Regions from separate parts of the Rossellomorea sp. y25 genome, predicted to be linked through region 3. Evidence: riboswitches for the same ligand, from Rfam matches in the RefSeq annotation. Region 3 holds a riboswitch; each other region holds the start of a gene.
The links. Region 3 has a riboswitch for thiamine pyrophosphate ahead of AAEM60_RS07235 (ABC transporter substrate-binding protein). Riboswitches for the same ligand answer to the same signal wherever they lie in the genome.
Positions count from the first base shown of each region.

Region 1: it holds a riboswitch for thiamine pyrophosphate, as region 3 does, so the genes downstream of both, thiT (energy-coupled thiamine transporter ThiT) here and AAEM60_RS07235 (ABC transporter substrate-binding protein) in region 3, are expected to answer to the same signal.
Region 2: it holds a riboswitch for thiamine pyrophosphate, as region 3 does, so the genes downstream of both, tenA (thiaminase II) here and AAEM60_RS07235 (ABC transporter substrate-binding protein) in region 3, are expected to answer to the same signal.

Region 1 covers NZ_CP145886.1:394,832-400,754, forward strand. The annotation lists gene AAEM60_RS02075 (ABC transporter ATP-binding protein) at 1-299, opposite strand, end outside; gene AAEM60_RS02080 (GntR family transcriptional regulator) at 286-681, opposite strand; gene AAEM60_RS02085 (ZIP family metal transporter) at 998-1,813, shown strand; gene AAEM60_RS02090 (histidine phosphatase family protein) at 1,893-2,435, shown strand; gene AAEM60_RS02095 (general stress protein) at 2,472-2,795, opposite strand; gene AAEM60_RS02100 (thioredoxin family protein) at 2,928-3,254, shown strand; gene AAEM60_RS02105 (hypothetical protein) at 3,485-3,784, shown strand; TPP riboswitch at 3,868-3,966, shown strand; gene thiT (energy-coupled thiamine transporter ThiT) at 4,036-4,632, shown strand; gene AAEM60_RS02115 (VTT domain-containing protein) at 4,781-5,428, shown strand; gene AAEM60_RS02120 (threonine/serine exporter family protein) at 5,555-5,923, shown strand, end outside.
Region 2 covers NZ_CP145886.1:2,475,331-2,481,253, reverse strand. The annotation lists gene AAEM60_RS12395 (cyanophycinase) at 1-84, shown strand, start outside; gene AAEM60_RS12390 (hypothetical protein) at 247-444, shown strand; gene AAEM60_RS12385 (sensor histidine kinase) at 593-1,729, shown strand; gene AAEM60_RS12380 (response regulator transcription factor) at 1,726-2,325, shown strand; TPP riboswitch at 2,614-2,721, shown strand; gene tenA (thiaminase II) at 2,839-3,537, shown strand; gene AAEM60_RS12370 (ECF transporter S component) at 3,530-4,108, shown strand; gene AAEM60_RS12365 (ATP-binding cassette domain-containing protein) at 4,123-5,550, shown strand; gene AAEM60_RS12360 (energy-coupling factor transporter transmembrane component T) at 5,547-5,923, shown strand, end outside.
Region 3 covers NZ_CP145886.1:1,452,999-1,458,921, forward strand. The annotation lists gene AAEM60_RS07225 (aldo/keto reductase family oxidoreductase) at 1-516, opposite strand, end outside; gene AAEM60_RS07230 (phosphotransferase) at 603-1,508, shown strand; TPP riboswitch at 1,586-1,695, shown strand; gene AAEM60_RS07235 (ABC transporter substrate-binding protein) at 1,871-2,857, shown strand; gene AAEM60_RS07240 (thiamine-binding protein) at 2,870-3,163, shown strand; gene AAEM60_RS07245 (ABC transporter permease) at 3,160-3,921, shown strand; gene AAEM60_RS07250 (ABC transporter ATP-binding protein) at 3,923-4,660, shown strand; gene AAEM60_RS07255 (TatD family hydrolase) at 4,653-5,432, shown strand; gene AAEM60_RS07260 (transcriptional regulator SplA domain-containing protein) at 5,558-5,803, shown strand; gene splB (spore photoproduct lyase) at 5,816-5,923, shown strand, end outside.

The DNA of each region.
Region 1 (5,923 bases), 1.1 Mb from region 3:
GTGTTTTGATAAAATTTTGCCATTTGATTCAAGGTATAGTGAGCGAAGAAAAAGGGTTGATCAGGAATGAAAAACAGGGTTTCTTTCGTTTTGATATTCTCAAAGATCGCTTGGTCTCTTAAGAGAACGTTCCCGCTATCCGGCTTTAACACTCCCGCAATGGTTTTGAGTAGTGTCGTTTTTCCTGCCCCATTCGATCCGAGCAGTCCATAAATCGATCCTTTTTGAACAGAGAACGAAACGTCATGAATAATTGTAGTACCTTCAAAGGATTTACTTAATGATTTAATCTCTATCATCAGATTGATTCCCTCCTGCCGATGCCTCGATGTCAGCAATCATCTGCTTTAAGTCTTCAGGCGTAATCCCTAAATAAAGAGCTTCAGACAAAAGTTTAGACAACTCTTCCTTTACTTTCATAATTTTCTCCGCATTTTGAATGTGACTTGAAGGATTAACAAAGCTACCCCGTCCTTTCACCGAATAAATAAACCTTTGAGTTTCTAGTTCCCTATAAGCTTTTTGGATTGTGTTTGGATTTATGGTCAGCTGTTGGGCCAATGCACGAACGGAAGGCAATTGTTCGTCAGGCTTCAACACCTCATTAATGATCAACTCTTTTAATTTCTCGACTAATTGTTCATATATGGGCTTTCGACTTCTTAAATCAAGCTCAAACATATCCACCCTCCCAACCGTATAAAGTGTACTATGTGTCTTAATACAGTTAAAGTATATAACAAGTTCTACCAGTTTGGGAAGAGGGGAAATGAAAATATTCTTGAAAAGCTGGTAAGTGTGGTATTCACTTTGACTTTTGTGAATAAGGACTCCAGGTTTGGGAGTAAAAAGAATGATACAAACACAAACTGAGATGAATAACATATATATAGAAAAGTGATAAAGCATGGTAAAGATGACATTTCCTTTGACAAAGAAAGTTTCCTTGATGCAAAATGGTGGTATTAAAATTTTTGATCGGAGGAGAGGGTCGGTTATGTTCTTAGATTGGTTAAGTGGATTCAACCCAGCCGTCCAGGCACTTTTTGGCGGTACATTGACATGGGGATTAACCGCACTGGGGGCCGCGACGGTTTTTTTCTTTACCAAAATAGAAAAGCATACTCTGAACATGATGCTTGGGTTTGCTGCAGGTGTCATGATAGCAGCATCGTTTTGGTCACTTCTTGCTCCATCAATAGAGTTCAGTGAACAAAACGGTCAGATTCCGTGGCTCGCTCCTGCAATCGGTTTTTTGCTTGGCGGCCTTTTCATTCGACTATTAGATTTTGTCGTACCTCATTTACACTTAGGGAACTCAGCAGAAAAAGCGGAGGGACCTCCGACTAAATTTAAAAAATCAACCTTACTATTTCTTGCGATTACCCTTCATAACATTCCCGAAGGTTTAGCCATCGGTGTGGCTTTTGGGGCAGCGTCAATGGGACTTGGTGACGCAACATTGGTAGGGGCGATCGGGCTCGCGATCGGAATTGGTATTCAGAATATGCCTGAAGGGGCGGCCCTTTCTATTCCATTGCGCGGAGAAGGGATGTCACGTCTGAGGTCCTTCAACTATGGTCAGCTTTCAGCTATCGTTGAGCCCATTGCTGCCGTAGTTGGTGCAGCTGCTGTCCTATTAGTGCAGCCATTGCTTCCTTACGCACTTGCTTTTGCTGCAGGGGCAATGATTTTCGTAGTAGTGGAAGAGCTGATCCCAGAGTCTCAATCCTCTGGAAGTACAGACTTGGCCACATTGGGACTCATGTTGGGATTTGTTGTAATGATGATTCTGGACGTATCGTTGGGTTAATAAAAGTAAGCATGCGACTTAGGTCGCATGCTTTTTTTATTTCCAAAAATAGTATAATGGTAGTGAAGGGGGTGAAAATGTGAAGATTGGTCTCGTAAGGCATTTTAAAGTAAAAAGAGGATACCCTGAAAGATTTGTAACATCCGAAGAACTAATGAAGTGGGTAGAAGAGTACGATGAGTCTGATGTAGAAGAGAATGAGGTTGATCTTCATGATATTGAATGGAAGAAGTGCTACGCAAGTGACTTAACCAGGGCAGAAGTAACTGCTCGAAAAGTCTATGCCGGGGATATCGTATCGTTGAAGGAACTACGTGAAATCAGACTATCTCCCTTATTCAATTACAAGAGAAAGCTTCCTCTGTTTTTACATTTGTTTATGATCCGGGTAGCCTGGTGGTTTAATCATCGTTCTCAGCCTGAAAGTAAGAATGAAATCCTTAAAAGAATCAACAGGATTGTCGAAGCGATCATACATGAGGGTGAGGACGTTCTCATTGTTGGGCATGGCGGGATTATGATGTTTATGAGAAAAGAGCTGATTAAACGAGGGTTTAATGGCCCTAAGTTTAGAAGACCAGCAAACGGGAAGCTATATGTTTTTCAAGACAAAAAAGGATGATTCCGGGGAATCATCCTAAGTCATTGTTCTATAAGGTCAGTTCTTAACAATCAATAATATCTTTCCTTCATCGAGCTTTCCTTCGTACTGATCCGCTTCTGCGTGGGAAAATCCAACTTCCATCAGCTTGTTTCGGAGTTCGTCGCCTTTATTCAGAATCATGTTCCCTACTGCAGTCCCGATGCCTGTTTCCTTAACACCGATCTCATTGGCGTCAGCCCGATCAGCGACTCTGTCCGTCCGGTCATCATCATGGGATAATACATAAAGATTGTGTTTGTCGATACCTTGAGAAGAAAGCTTTTCAACTTCTGTAATTAATTCCTTATCGTCATAAAATTCCTTAACAGTCGGTTTCAATTCAATCTCCTCCATTTTTCAAATTATTTTGTCTTCGTTTATCTTTTCCCGCGGGTTCCTATTAGTAAACCTTTGAATAGGTGGGTATACATATTACTAGTGTGTGTAATGAAAGAAGGGAGACGGTTAGATATGGAAGAAGTTCATTCTTTAGAAACTATCAATGCTACTCTGGCAGGAGAAAAGATGGTGTTACTATACATATCCAGACCCAATTGCTCTGTTTGTCACGCTCTACTGCCCCAAGTGAAAGGGGTGCTGGAAGAGTTTCAAGATGTAAAGTCCATTCATGCCGATGCAGGGGAAATACCGGAAATAGCTGGTGGGTTCTCTATCTTTACTGTGCCGGTGGTCATCGTATTTGTAGATGGAAAAGAAATGTTCAGGAAGGCCCGATTCGTTCCAATCGATGAGTTACATACCCAAATGTCCCGTCTGGTGAAGATGTTAGACAACTAAACAAACGTTTGATTAAGCGTGAAAGTTGTTGGTTTGTCAAAGTTTACAGTATTAAACGGTTGTTTAATACTGTGAAAATTAAAAATCGAGAGCTGTTTTAAGTTGGGGATTATAGACAATGAAAAAGAGCTGCTAAAAAAGTAGCTCTTTTGTCATGGTTCGGTGAATAGGTATATAATAGAGAGTATACGAGTATAGTAGTCATGAAGAAATAAAAGGGGGCTTGATGAATGATCAGATTGTCCAGGACAAAGAAAGTCATGTTACTTGGTTTAGCAATCATCCTCATAATAGTAGCCAACCGGATTTCCAGTGTACAACACTTGACAGCAAGAATTGCCACTAACCTGTATATCAGCCTGAAGTATCAAGATCTGGACCTCGAATACCAGAACGTCGAATTCTCACCCCAGTTTGGAGATTATTCTGTAGCGTATAAGGACAAGGACGGAAAAGTCTATGGATTCATGGTTACCCCTAAGTCAATGCCCGTCATCATACTTCACGATCCTCTTAATGAGTCACCTTAATCAATAGCGAAGTTAAAGAGTGAACCTCTCTATCTTTTATCATTTCATTCTTCATGTATAATAAAACCAAACAACTTTATAAACGTTACCACAAGGGGAGCGAAAGCTGAGAGTGAACAATCTGTTCTGACCCTCTGAACCTGTTAGTTAGTACTAGCGTAGGGATGTGGATAGTAAGCAGCATGGCTTATTTTTCCTTTTACATTCAGCCCCCTTATGGTTTCGTTTCATCTTACAAGGGGGATTCTTTTATGAAAAACATGCGTCTTGTCGTTTTACTTGAAGCCTCATTGATGGCGGCATTCGCCGTTATCCTTGATATGCTTCCTTCTATTAAGCTATCACCCAGTATCTCCATTTCGATAGCAATGGTTCCTATTTTTCTATTGTCATATCGAAGAGGATGGAAGGCTGGTATACTGGCTGGATTTGTATGGGGCCTATTGCAGATTGCCTTGGGTGACGCTTGGATTGCGACTCCAGTGCAAATGGTAATTGAATATTTCATCGCCTTTGCCTTTATCGGTCTTGCCGGATTCTTTTCCGGTAAGATCCAATCCTCAGTAAGAAGTAACCGTCGAACTAGAGCGGTCATGTGGGTAGTGGCTGCTACGTTTTTAGGTAGTCTGGGTCGATATTTTTGGCACTTCATCGCAGGATATGTCTTCTTTGCAGAATATGCGCCAAAAGGCATGTCGCCGCTACTTTTTTCATTAGCAGCAAACGGAATCACCATGTTGGGCTCAGCTCTTCTTTGTTCAATCGCTCTGCTGATCGTACTCAACACAGTGCCAAGATTGATCAAAGTAAGGGTATCTCCTCAAGAAAGCAACCGAAAGGCATCCTAAGTTATTTGGACCGGTCACTATAAAGAGGCTGGTCTTTTTTCTATGAAAATACATCCCAGGTCTTAGAAGTATTTACTTCTACGGCTTCTGTTTGCATGTTGGTGATTTTTTTATACTTAAGTTATTCGTTCATATAGGAGTGACCTCGATGGAAGAAATCATGGCAAATTATTCGGCAGAGTGGGGGATATGGGGTGTATTGCTTTCTCTATTTATTGAAGGAAGTGCTTTCCCTTTTGTGGGCACTTTTTTCATCGTAACAATGGGATTTATTTTAGAATTAACGTGGATGGAGATAGGAGTGCTTTCTCTAATAGGAAGCTTTCTTTATACAGCGGGTAGCTATATTCCTTATTTTATCAGTTCAAAATTAGGTGCGAAGCTTGAGGCAAGGTTGAAACCTGAAAAACGGAAGAAGCTCAAAGAAGCTCAGGAAAAGTTCAACCGTTACGGAATCTGGAGCGTAGCAATTGCAAGTCCCCTTCATTTAGGAAATATCATCCCCTTCATGGCAGGCATGGCAAAAATGGATTTGAAAGTGTATTCTCTCCTTACTATGCTTGGGATAGCTCCGTCTACCTTTTTTTTCTTAAGTATAGGCAAGTTCTATGATGGTGATAGAGAAGTGATCTTGGGGTTGGTAGAAGAATATCAACTGTTGGTTCTAACAGGATTTGTGCTGGTAACTGTTTTGTACATTCTCTTTAAAAGGAAGAGAAAAGGGAATAGAAGGATGATTAGTAAAGATTCGGAGACTGAAAAATTTTCGTCAAGTTACAAAAAAACTCAATCCTAAAACCCTCTACGCAGATTAAATCTTCGTAAAATCATCCCCTTCCTCATTGCTTACACCCATTCTTTCCTATAAACTAGACCTATTCAAAAAATAGCACGTGTGGAGAGATCTATATTGGAAGCAAAAATGATAAGAAGATATGACATTATGGAGGTAAGTTTGCTGGCGGGTAAGATCATGCTGCAAAGTGGTGCAGAAACGTATCGCGTAGAGGATACGATGATGCGGATCGCCGCTTCTTATGGGATTTCAGAATCTCACAGCTATGTTACACCAACAGGGATCATCTTCTCGATTGAAACGTCTGAACCAACGAAAACGAAGCTTATTCGAATAAACGAACGGTCTACCGATCTTGAAAAAGTAACCCTAGTGAATAGTATTTCAAGGCAAATCAGTAAGGGGCATCTCACCCTTGAAGAAGCATACAATGCTTTGGAAAAGCTTGATCAATCTGATCTTTCTTACTCCTTTGTGATTCAGGTATTGGCCGCT
Region 2 (5,923 bases), 1.0 Mb from region 3:
AAAGATGGAAACAAAGATGATTACTCATATCTCAATGTGAAAATGGATATCGTACCAGTAAAAATCTCGATTGAAAACAAATAGAATTGAACGGAAAGCCTGGGCGGATTGACGCTCAGGCTTTTTCAAAGTGAATCAACTTTTCTTAGGTCATTTGCCAGTATATTTGATTGGTAGCATCTGATATACTAGTGATAACAAAGTGCTAGCAGTTGCTAACAGATAGATAGAAAAGGAGGGCGAACCTTGTCAGATCAAGGAAGAATGCAGCTTAATGTAAGGGTTGATACGGAAACATCAAAGAAATTGGATGAAATCGTTGAATACTATCAGCAAAACACGAAGATTGGAAGAGTTTACAAAGGCGATGTGTTAACTGATATCATCCATAAATCCTACGAGGTCATGCAGAAGCAAAAAGCGATTCAAAATCGGAAATATTAATATTTTTCTGTCTTGGGATTCATATGATCAACTCCTCTAATAGATAATGAAAATTCAGCCACTCGGTATGAAAATATGGGATAATTCATGTAATAATATAGGAGACATGTTTAAAATAATGAAAGTAAAAGAGGTCCTCATCGTGCAAATGCCGAAAAAGTTAATCAATATTCAAAAAGGGTCCGGAATTTCCCCGTACATATGGAGCATCATCAGCATCCTGCCATTTTATTTTATCTTTCAGTCCTCCTCTACGATCGAAATTGTTGTAGGGATTTCCTTGACCATCATGTTCTTTATTTCTTTACGATTTGCTTTTATTTCAAAGGACTGGCCGGTTTATTTATGGACATCAATTTTAATTGCGATATCCATTACCATGACCATTCAATTTAATTTTATCTACTTTGCTTTTTATATTGCCTATTATAATGGGAATATAAAAAACCGGGTGGCGTTTTTAACCCTTTATATTATCCACCTTGTGTTAACGACGGCATCGATCAATTATAATTTTGTTATACAGGATGAATTATTTTTATCTCAATTTCCTTTTATTCTGATCATTTGGATAAGCGTCATTCTGTTACCGTTTAATATTTATAATCGAAATAAACAGGTGCAGCTCGAAGATCAGTTGGAAGATGCTAATAAACGTATTTCAGACTTGGTCAAGCAGGAAGAACGCCAGAGGATTGCCCGTGATCTACACGATACTTTGGGTCAAAAGCTTTCTCTCATCGGTTTGAAAAGCGATCTGGCCAGAAAATTGGTGTACAAGGATCCAGAGCAGGCCCGGAGTGAATTAAAGGATGTTCAGCAGACGGCACGAACCGCTTTGAGTGAAGTAAGGACAATGGTTTCACAAATGAGGGGTATTCGATTAAAGGACGAAATCGTCCGGATCAAACAGCTATTAAAGGCAGCGGAAATTGATTTCGTGATGGATGATGAAGTCATGCTGCCCCAAGCATCACTCTTTCTGGAAAATATCTTGAGCATGTGCCTAAAAGAAGCCGTGACGAATGTTGTCAAACATAGTAAGGCTTCATACTGTGAGCTCATCATTGAAGAGTCGGATAAAGAGATGACCATTGTGGTGAAGGATGATGGTGTAGGAATCGGAGGAGATTACACACAGTCTAAAGGCAGCGGTTTAATCGGGATGAGAGAACGCTTGGAATTTGTAAATGGAAGTTTAGACATCCTTACAGAGAATGGGACCATCTTGATTATGAGAGTGCCGAAAGTGATTAAGCAGACAGACAGGGAGGGAATGGAATGATTCGAATTGTTATCGCGGAAGATCAGCGAATGTTATTAGGTGCCTTAGGCTCGTTACTTAGCTTAGAGGATGATATGGAAGTGGTGGGAAAGGCGGGCAATGGAGAAGAAGCCATTGCCCTCGTCCACGAGCTGCAGCCGGATATTTGTATCATGGATATTGAAATGCCTAAAAAGACCGGTCTTGAAGCAGCAGAGGAGTTAAAAGGCGAAAATTGCAAAGTGATTATCCTGACAACCTTTGCCAGGTCCGGTTATTTCCAGCGTGCATTAAAAGGGGGAGTGAAGGGTTATTTGTTAAAGGACAGCCCAAGTGAAGAACTGGCGAACTCGATTCGCCTTGTGATGGAGGGTAAACGTATTTATGCACCAGAGCTCATGGACGATGTGTATAGTGAAGAGAATCCTTTGACAGACCGTGAAAAGGAAGTGTTGGAGCTGGTTGCTGACGGGAAAAACACGAAAGAGATAGCCGATGAGCTTAGCCTGAAAACGGGTACCGTCCGAAACTATATCTCTACCATACTCGACAAGCTTGAAGTTAAAAATCGAATCGAAGCCATCACTCAATCAAAAGAAAAAGGATGGTTTAAATGATGGGCAGGGAGGGACTTCCAACATGGAAGCCCCTCCCTACTTTAATTGTAATGATTGTCATCCCATAATCCATTTTTGTATATTTATACATTTGTAGTATGCAGTTAATATTGCTGTAAAGAGCTTTATTCTTAAAGGAATTTCATTAAAATTTTTAAAGTGGGTATCCTTTGCTGTGATTGGTTTTGTAGGGGAAGGGCGAATGGGAAATTGATGAAAGGTTTTCTTTTTGGTGTTGACAAGCAAAAGAATCATGGTACGATAGCATCGAATACAAAATTTCATAGGACGATCCACTAGGGGTGCCTTATTAAAGGCTGAGATTAAAGTATGACTTTAAGACCCTTTGAACCTGATCTGGTTGAGACCAGCGTAGGGAAGTGGTGTTTGACGGTCGCGTAGAATCGTAATCTTACATTCTGATCTCAAGCCACTTTCTGTATGCTGCATGCATAATGGGAAGTGGCTTTTTTGTTGCCCAGTTCGGGTCGTCTGGAAAAGGAGAAAGATATTATGTCATTTTCAACGTACTTAAGAAACGAAGTAAACGAAATTTGGGAAGCGAGCTTTCAACATCCTTTCGTTAAAGGGATTGGTGAGGGAACCCTCCCCCTTGAAAACTTCAGGTATTACATCCTGCAAGATGCCTATTACCTATCCCACTTTTCAAAGGTGCAGGCACTTGGGGCAGCCAAAGCAACAGACTTACATACTACCTCTAGAATGGCAACACACGCTGTTGGGACAAATGAAGCAGAGCTTTCACTTCATGAAAATTTCTCAAATCGATTAGGGATCACGGAAGAAGAAAAACAGCAGTTTGAACCTGCTCCTACGGCTTATGCGTACACGTCACATATGTATCGGTCCGCTCAGTATGGGGGGCTCGCAGATATTCTGGCGGCAATACTCCCCTGCTACTGGTTGTATTATGAGATCGGTGAACGCTTGAAATCATGTACACCTGAGGAGGCCATTTATCAGGAGTGGATCGCAGCTTATGGGGGAGAATGGTTTCGGGAGTTAGTGGAAGAACAGATTCAGCGACTGGATGGATTGGCAGCAACGATGACAGAAACAGACAAGGAAAGAATGAAAGAGAATTTCATTTTGAGCAGCATTTATGAATTCCAATTTTGGGAAATGGCATACACACTCGAGAAATGGCCGTTTCAGTCTTCTTTAGTCAAAGAAGGTAAAGTACATGTCTAAATTAAAGCTGACGGACATTTTAGTAACGGTCGTGATCTCCATAGGTTTTGGAATTATATATAAGCTTTGGGGACCGGTTTATAACCTGTTAAAGCCATTTGGATTGCATGCGGATCAACTGATCTATGGCATGTGGTTCATGGCGGCAACCGTGGCTTTTTTAATCATTAGGAAACCTGGTGTCGCACTTCTGGCAGAAATTGCAGCATCTTCAGGGGAATTTCTCATGGGAAGTGAATGGGGCCTCGAGGTACTCCTATTCGGTCTTATTCAAGGATTGTTTGCAGAGTTGATTTTCCTTATCACCCGCTATAAGCGTTATGATGTCATCATCATTTGTGCAGCAGCTGTGGGCTCAGCAATTGGCTCAATCCTGATGGACTACTTTAAGGGATACATGGGAGACCTGGTTCTGTGGAATTTATCACTTTTTATTGGTGCCAGATTAATAGGATCCATCGTGATAGCAGGCATAGGAGCCTTTTATCTCGTTAAGGCTCTGGAGAAAACGGGGGTAACCAGTTTAGTCAGAAATGCAGAGCAAAAAGATTATGACGCGTTGAATCAGTAAAGGAGGGAAGGACGATGCATGTTGAAAATCTGCGCCTTACATTCTCCGGTTCAGAGGAACTGATGTTTAAAGACGTAAGCCTTTCAATAGAAGATGGGGAAAAGGTATTGCTATTAGGACCGTCGGGATGTGGCAAATCCACACTCCTCCAGGTTTTTTCCGGTGTGATACCCCATTCGATAGATGTGCCGATGAAAGCTGACTCGATTGAACGTCCTGAATCCTTCGGGTATGTCTTTCAAGATCCGGACGCTCAATTTTGTATGCCCTATGTAGATGAGGAAATTGCCTTTGTTTTGGAGAACAACCAGATTCCAAGAGACGAAATGCCAGAGATTATTAAAGAACTGTTAGAGAAGGTGAATTTAAGTCTGAGGGATTCCCATACGAAAATCTCCTCTCTATCTGGGGGGATGAAGCAAAAATTAGCCATTGCCTCTGCCCTTGCGCTCCATCCCCATACGCTATTTCTGGATGAGCCTACAGCCATGTTAGATGAAGAGAGTACAAAATCTGTATGGGAAACAGTGAAAACGACATGCAAAGATAAAACGTTACTTATCGTTGAGCATAAGCTTGGGCACGTACTGGATATCATAGATCGTATTATTCTTTTCGATGCTAGTGGAAGAATAGTGGCTGATGGTCCAAAGACTCACATTTTATCAAATTTTAAGGAAACAATGAAAACAGTTGGGGTATGGTATCCGGAAGCGTGGAAAGATTATCTTTCTTCCCACCTCCCGGAGAAGGCTGCCCCGTTTGGAAAAACGAATATAAAGCTAGAGAACTTCAAAGGGTATGTACAAAAAGAATTGAAAATCCACCTTGAAAATGCCGTCAGCCTTGAAGGTGAATGGATTGCAATCACCGGAAAGAACGGAGCAGGTAAATCAACATTACTCCACAGTCTCATGAAATTCATCCAAACGACCGGGACGTATGAATTATATGGGAGACAGGTAAAAGGAAAGAATGCTCCCGAGGAATGTACGTTTGTTTTTCAAAATCCCGAGTTTCAGTTTGTAACACACAGTGTGTTTGATGAAGTTGCGTATTCCTTTCGGCGGGGGAAAGTGGATGAAGGGATAGTGGAGGAAAAAGTGCATGCAATTTTAAAGCGATTTAAGCTTGATCCATACAAACAACATCATCCCTATCATTTATCAATGGGGCAAAAGCGCAGATTAAGCGTCGCAGCGTCCCTTGTCAGGAATAAAGATCTTCTATTATTGGACGAACCGACCTTTGGCCAGGATTCCCAAAATACGTTTGCGTTACTTGAGATGCTTCAAGGCTACCAAAAGGAAGGAACTACCATTTTGATGGTGACACATGATGAAAATATTATTACTCACTTTGCATCCAGAGTATGGGTAATTGAAAAGGGGCGTCTCACCCAGGATTTCCATAATGAGATCGCAGGTAGTAAAGCAATATGAATATAGAACTCGAGCATAGAGAAACCTGGCTTCATCAAATAAATCCCAGCTTCAAGCTAATGAGCTTGATCGGGCTTTTTGTATTCCTGCTTTTTATTCATTATCTTAACTGGTTGTTATATTTGAGCTTACTCTTTTTTCTCCTGTTATGGGTGTTCTCGGGATATTCATATAGAACGGTCAGTTTAATGATTTTACCCTTTTTCCTTGTTTTCATCTCTACTGCTTCATCAATGGTTTTATTTGGGAAAGGTGAAACAACATGGATGAAATTTGGATGGATCCACATTACCGAAGAGAGTTTTTATCGGGGGATCCATGTTGGATTGCGTACCATCGTATTCGCTATATTGGGATTATTATTTGCTCTTAC
Region 3 (5,923 bases):
CAAATAGGATTGAAGCATATTCCATTGATGATCTTTAAAGTTTGATACTCCAAAGTGACGTACCTTTCCTTCTTCCTTCAATTGAGTGAAGGATTCAGCCACTTCTTCTCCATTCATAAATGGATCTGGCCTGTGAATCAATAATAAATCGATGTAGTCCGTTTTTAGATTCTGCAGTGAGTTTTCAACAGATGTCAAAATATGCTTTTTACTCGTGTTGTAATGATGTGTTTTATGTTCCGGACGATTTTCAGAAGGGAGGACAATACCGCATTTCGTCACAATCTCCATTTTCTCACGTAAGGAAGGCTGAAGGGCAAGGGCTTCACCAAATAAGGCTTCACACATGTACGAGCCATAAATATCTGCGTGATCAAAAGTTGTGATTCCATTTTCAATATTTTCCTGGATCAAAGCAAGGGTTTCTTCCTTTGATTGATTCCAGTCTGCAAGTCTCCACAACCCATGAATGATTCTTGAGAATGATAAGTCTTCCGTCATTTGTATTCTTTGCATGGATGCAACCTCTTTTCATATGGTATGTAGACATTCTTTCATAGTCATACTAAACGTATATTACTATGTTTGGAAGGGAATTAAAAATGATTGAACCTCTTCATGATCTATTATTGAACTGGAAGGTTCATCCTTCCTGCATAGAGACTGTGGACAGTCATCCGAATGTTTATAAGGTAAAGAATCTGGGGAAGACATATTATTTGAAAAAAAGATTCAATTCTTCTGTGAAGATGCTAGAAGAAGAGTATCTCTTAACGACCTATTTACAGGAAAGCGGACTTACCGTTGAAAGGCCATTGCTAACGGTCTCACACCAGTCTTATGTACAACAGCATCAAGATTTCTACTCCCTGTATCCAGCCCTCGAAGGAAAGCCAGTACAAGTCTATTCCTTAGCTTCTCTTAAAAAGGCGGGAACGTATCTCTTTCAACTCCATGGCAGACTAAAACAATATGTCTGTAAATACGAGGTAGAAGAATGGAAAGTTGACACACATTTGAGAGAGTGGATAGCCGTGCAAGATCCGACATCGATTGAAATATGGGGGAAAGGGTTTATAGGCAGGCTAAATGAGTGGTCTTTCTCCTATAGCAAATTGCCTCATCAACTCGTACATAGTGACTGCCACCCGCGTAATATCCTCATAAATGAGGAAAGGGTGACCGGGGTCATCGATTTTGAAAGGATACGAAAAGCCCCCCGTATAGCAGATATCGGTTACTTTATCGCAGGGATCCTCAAAGACCTGGTACAGCAAGATAAGAAAGAGCATTTCGAATGTATCCATACCTTTTTGGCGGGGTATCACTTCGATGCTGCCTTAACGCAAGATGAGAAGAGACTGCTGCCATTCTTAGTCATTATCTTCCTTGTCCAATATACGTTTTTTTACAATCAAAAAGGGTATTCACATCTTGTATCTACCTATATACCGTTTATTAACGGACTTGTAGATAACGGTGATTACGAACGAGCCTTTCAAATTTAATTAACTTTAATAGGAAATGCTTGAATATCCATCTACTCTGTGGCAAAGTAGGGTAGAAGATAACGTTTAATTTCATAGTAAAAGTGTAGGGGAACCGGTATGGCCGGTTGAGATTGTATCCTGTAGATACTGACCCTTTGAACCTGAACTGGCTGATACCAGCGTAGGAAACATTCTCTTAAACAATACATGATCATGTTTAACGATGCGTCCCGGGCTGAAGGCTTGGGGCGCTTTTTGTTATAGTGTCCCAAAGCTTTTTAGGTTCCATCTGCCTTTTGTTTTACATTCATTCACCTTATTAAGTGAAGAATAACGAATAAACGTTACAACTACATATGAGGATTTGAGGAGGAATCAAGATGAAAAAATGGATGGTCATCATCTGTGCTGTCTTTCTTTTAACTGCCTGCAGCGGTGGAGGAAATACGGCAGATGAACAAAAGGATGATCTTAAAAAGGTATCGGTCGTACTGGACTGGACACCGAATACCAATCACACTGGATTATACGTTGCGAAAGAAAAAGGATACTTCGAAGAGAAGGGGCTGGATGTGGATATCATCTTACCAGGTGAGGCTGGGGCAGATCAACTCGTTGCCTCGGGTAAAACTGAGTTCGGGGTTGGATACCAGGAAAGTGTCACACAAGCCAGGGTACAGGATGTTCCCCTCGTATCAATCGCTGCGGTTATACAGCATAATACCTCGGGGTTTGCATCACCTAAGAGCAAGGATATTACGACACCAAAGGATTTTGAAGGTAAAAGTTATGGCGGTTGGGGTTCCCCTGTTGAAAAAGCTGTCATGACATCGATTATGAAACAAGAAAACGCAGATGTAGAGAAAGTGGATTTTGTAAACATGGGAGATACAGATTTCTTTACTGCCGTGAAACGGGATGTTGACTTTGCATGGATCTACTATGGATGGACAGGTATTGAAGCAGAGCTTCGCGGTGAGGAATTGAACATGATGTACGTAAAGGACTACTCTGAAAAACTGGATTATTACACTCCTGTCCTGACAACAAATGAAAAAATGATTGAATCAGATCCCGATACGGTTAAAGCCTTCTTGGCAGCTGCTTCAAAAGGGTATCAGTTTGCAATCGACAAACCGAAGGATGCAGGTGAAATTCTTTTAGAGGCAGCTCCGGATCTTGATGAAGAATTAGTCATGAAGAGCCAGGAATGGCTGGCTCCTAAATACAAGGATGATGCTGACAGATGGGGAGAGCAGAAGCTTGAGGTATGGGAAAACTATGCTTCATGGATGTATGAGAACAATTTATTAGATAAGGAACTGGACAGTAAAAAAGCTTTTACAAACGAATTTTTACCAAATTAAGAGGTGAACAAAATGGGGAACGCACTCGTAAGCATACAAATTATTCCGAAGACGAAAAATGGTGAAGACGTTATACCATACGTGGATGAAGCCATCGCGATCATTGATAAATCTGGTGTCCGTTATGAAGTCCATCCATTAGAAACGACAATGGAAGGAAATCTATCTGACTTATTTAAGGTGATTGAACAAATGAATGAACGAATGATTGAAATGGGCAGCTCAAACGTCATTTCTCAAATCAAGGTATTATATCAGCCGGCCGGGATTGAAATGGATCAATTAACGGAGAAGTATAAAGGATGAAAGCATGGATATCGAAAGGATGGAGACCCTTCTTGGTCATCATCCTTTTATTCATCATTTGGGAATCCACCATTAGAGTATTTGAGGTGCCGGCATGGCTAATGCCTTCACCTTCAGAAATATGGGCAGAAGGAGTCGCCTCATGGTCCACGTTTACAACACATCTTGCTTCGACAACACTCCTTACGATCGGAGGGTTTGTGATTGGATGTACGATTGGCATCGGGACTGCAGTGGGTCTGCATCTCCTCCCTAAAGTAAGAGAAGCGATATATCCACTTATGATTTTGTCTCAAAATATTCCGATCATCGTCCTGGCTCCTTTACTTGTTATCTGGTTTGGATTTGGACTATTGCCGAAAATCATTGTGATTACGTTGATCTGCTTTTTTCCGGTCGCGGTCTCGGCGCTGGATGGGTTCAGACAGACGAACCCCGAGTATATTCTTTACATGAAAATGTCAGGAGCATCAAAGGGGCAAATCTTTCGAAAAGTTGAATGGCCGCATGCACTACCGTCCATCTTCTCAGGACTGAAAATTTCAGCTACCTATAGTGTGATGGGGGCAGTCATCTCGGAATGGTTAGGTGCTCAGAAAGGAATCGGGGTCTACATGACACTTGCCTCTTCTTCCTTCAGGACAGACAGGGTATTTGTTGCCATCTTTATGATTATGCTGCTCAGCCTGGCTTTCTTCGGCATCATCTTGTTATTAGAAAAAATCATGATTAAGTGGAATCGGAAGGAGGACAAATAGCATGACAACCTTATCCATTCAAAATATGTCCAAATACTTTGACGGAGAACTGATCCTGGATAACCTTTCCATACATGTGGAAGAAGGTGAGTTTGTCTCGATCCTTGGTCCTTCTGGAAGCGGGAAGAGCACGCTATTTCATGTCATCGGCGGATTATTCACACCCGATTCAGGAGATATTCAATTAGATGGAAGGTCGATTAATGGTCAGAGAGGAACCATCAGTTATATGCCTCAAAGTCCGTCCCTCCTTCCATGGAGAACGGTGATTGAGAATGTGATGCTGGGTCAGGAGCTGCACGGAAAAAGGGATAGAGAAAAAGCAATGAGTATGATTGAACGGGCAGGTTTGAAGGGATATGAGCATGCTTATCCCGGTGATCTTTCTGGAGGGATGAAGCAGAGAGTTGCCTTTATTCGTGCCCTGGTCAGTCCTCAATCCTTTTTATGTTTGGATGAGCCGTTTTCTGCCCTGGATGAATTCACACGATTAGACATGCAGAAGTGGCTCCTTTCCATTTGGGAGGAAGATTTGAGTTCCGTTCTATTTGTCACTCATAATATTGACGAAGCCCTATTCCTTTCAGATCGGATTATTGTTTTATCGACTCGGCCTGCCCGTGTACAGAAAGAGTTCAAAGTACCATTTCCCCGACCCAGGGACAAAGAGATTCTCTTAACAGAGGAGTTTCTGAAATGGAAAACGAGCATTTTTGAGGAGCTTTCTCAATATGTGTAAACCTTCCTTGATCGATGCTCACATACACTTGGATTTATACGATGGGTATGAACGTGATAAGATTCTGCAGGAACTTGAACTGTATGCTGTTGAAGCGCTCATAACTGTATCTTCCAACCTTCAGTCTTCCAGGACAAATATAGATCTCTCAAGAAGAGATGCTAGGGTCAAACCAGCTGCAGGGTTCCATCCGGAGCAGGAACTGCCCTCTGAAGGAGAAGTTGAGGAACTACTATCATTCATTGAGCTGCATCAACAGGAAATAGTGGCGATTGGAGAAGTAGGATTGCCTTATTACAAAATGAAAGAAGATCCTGATGTTGAAGTTGAGCGGTATATCGATCTGTTGGAACGGTTCATGATTGAATCAAAGAGGATGAACAAACCGATTATCCTTCATGCGGTGTATGAACACGCACCCATCGTTTGTGCCCTGTTAGAAAAGCACTCCATAGGGAAAGCTCATTTTCATTGGTTTAAAGGAGATGATGAGACCGTTGATAGAATGATTGAAAATGGCTATTCAATCTCCATTACACCTGATGTCCTTTATGAAATTGAGATACAGAAGCTTGTAAGAAAGTATCCTGTTGAAGGAATAATGGTGGAAACGGATGGTCCTTGGCGGTTTGAAGGAGAATTTCAAGGGAGGATGACCCATCCTGGAATGATGCATCGAACCATTGAAAAAATAGCAGAGATAAAAGGCATTCCAGAAGCAGATGTATATAAACAACTATTCAAAAATACGAATGATTTATATGGTATTTAAAAGAGTGACTTCTCTTGCATAGTAGGTGCAGGAGAAGTTTTTTTTATAAACATCTTTTACCATCATATTTATCGGGAAGATAACAAAAAATGATAGTAATGACGTTTAGGAAAAAGGTGAAAAGAATGGAACTGAATGATCAATATATGCCCTATCAAGCAGGGGATGTCGTATATGTGATTTATCGAAACCCCCACACACAAAGTGTAGCCAACGTGCAGGAAGCAGCCATAGTACATGATCCGGAAAATCCGAATGAACTGGCATTATTTCTATATGAAACCTATTATCCGTTAACACATGAAATTGCGGTTTATTCTTCAGAAGCAGAAGCGGAGCAAGCCTATACTCAATCATTTGGAGACATGTAGGAGGGATGAAGCATGGTTAAACCGTTCGTGCCACAATTGGTCTACTTTGAACCGAATGCCTTGGAATATCCCCTCGGTAAAGAGCTCAAAGAAAAGTTTGAAAAAATGGAGGTGGAAATC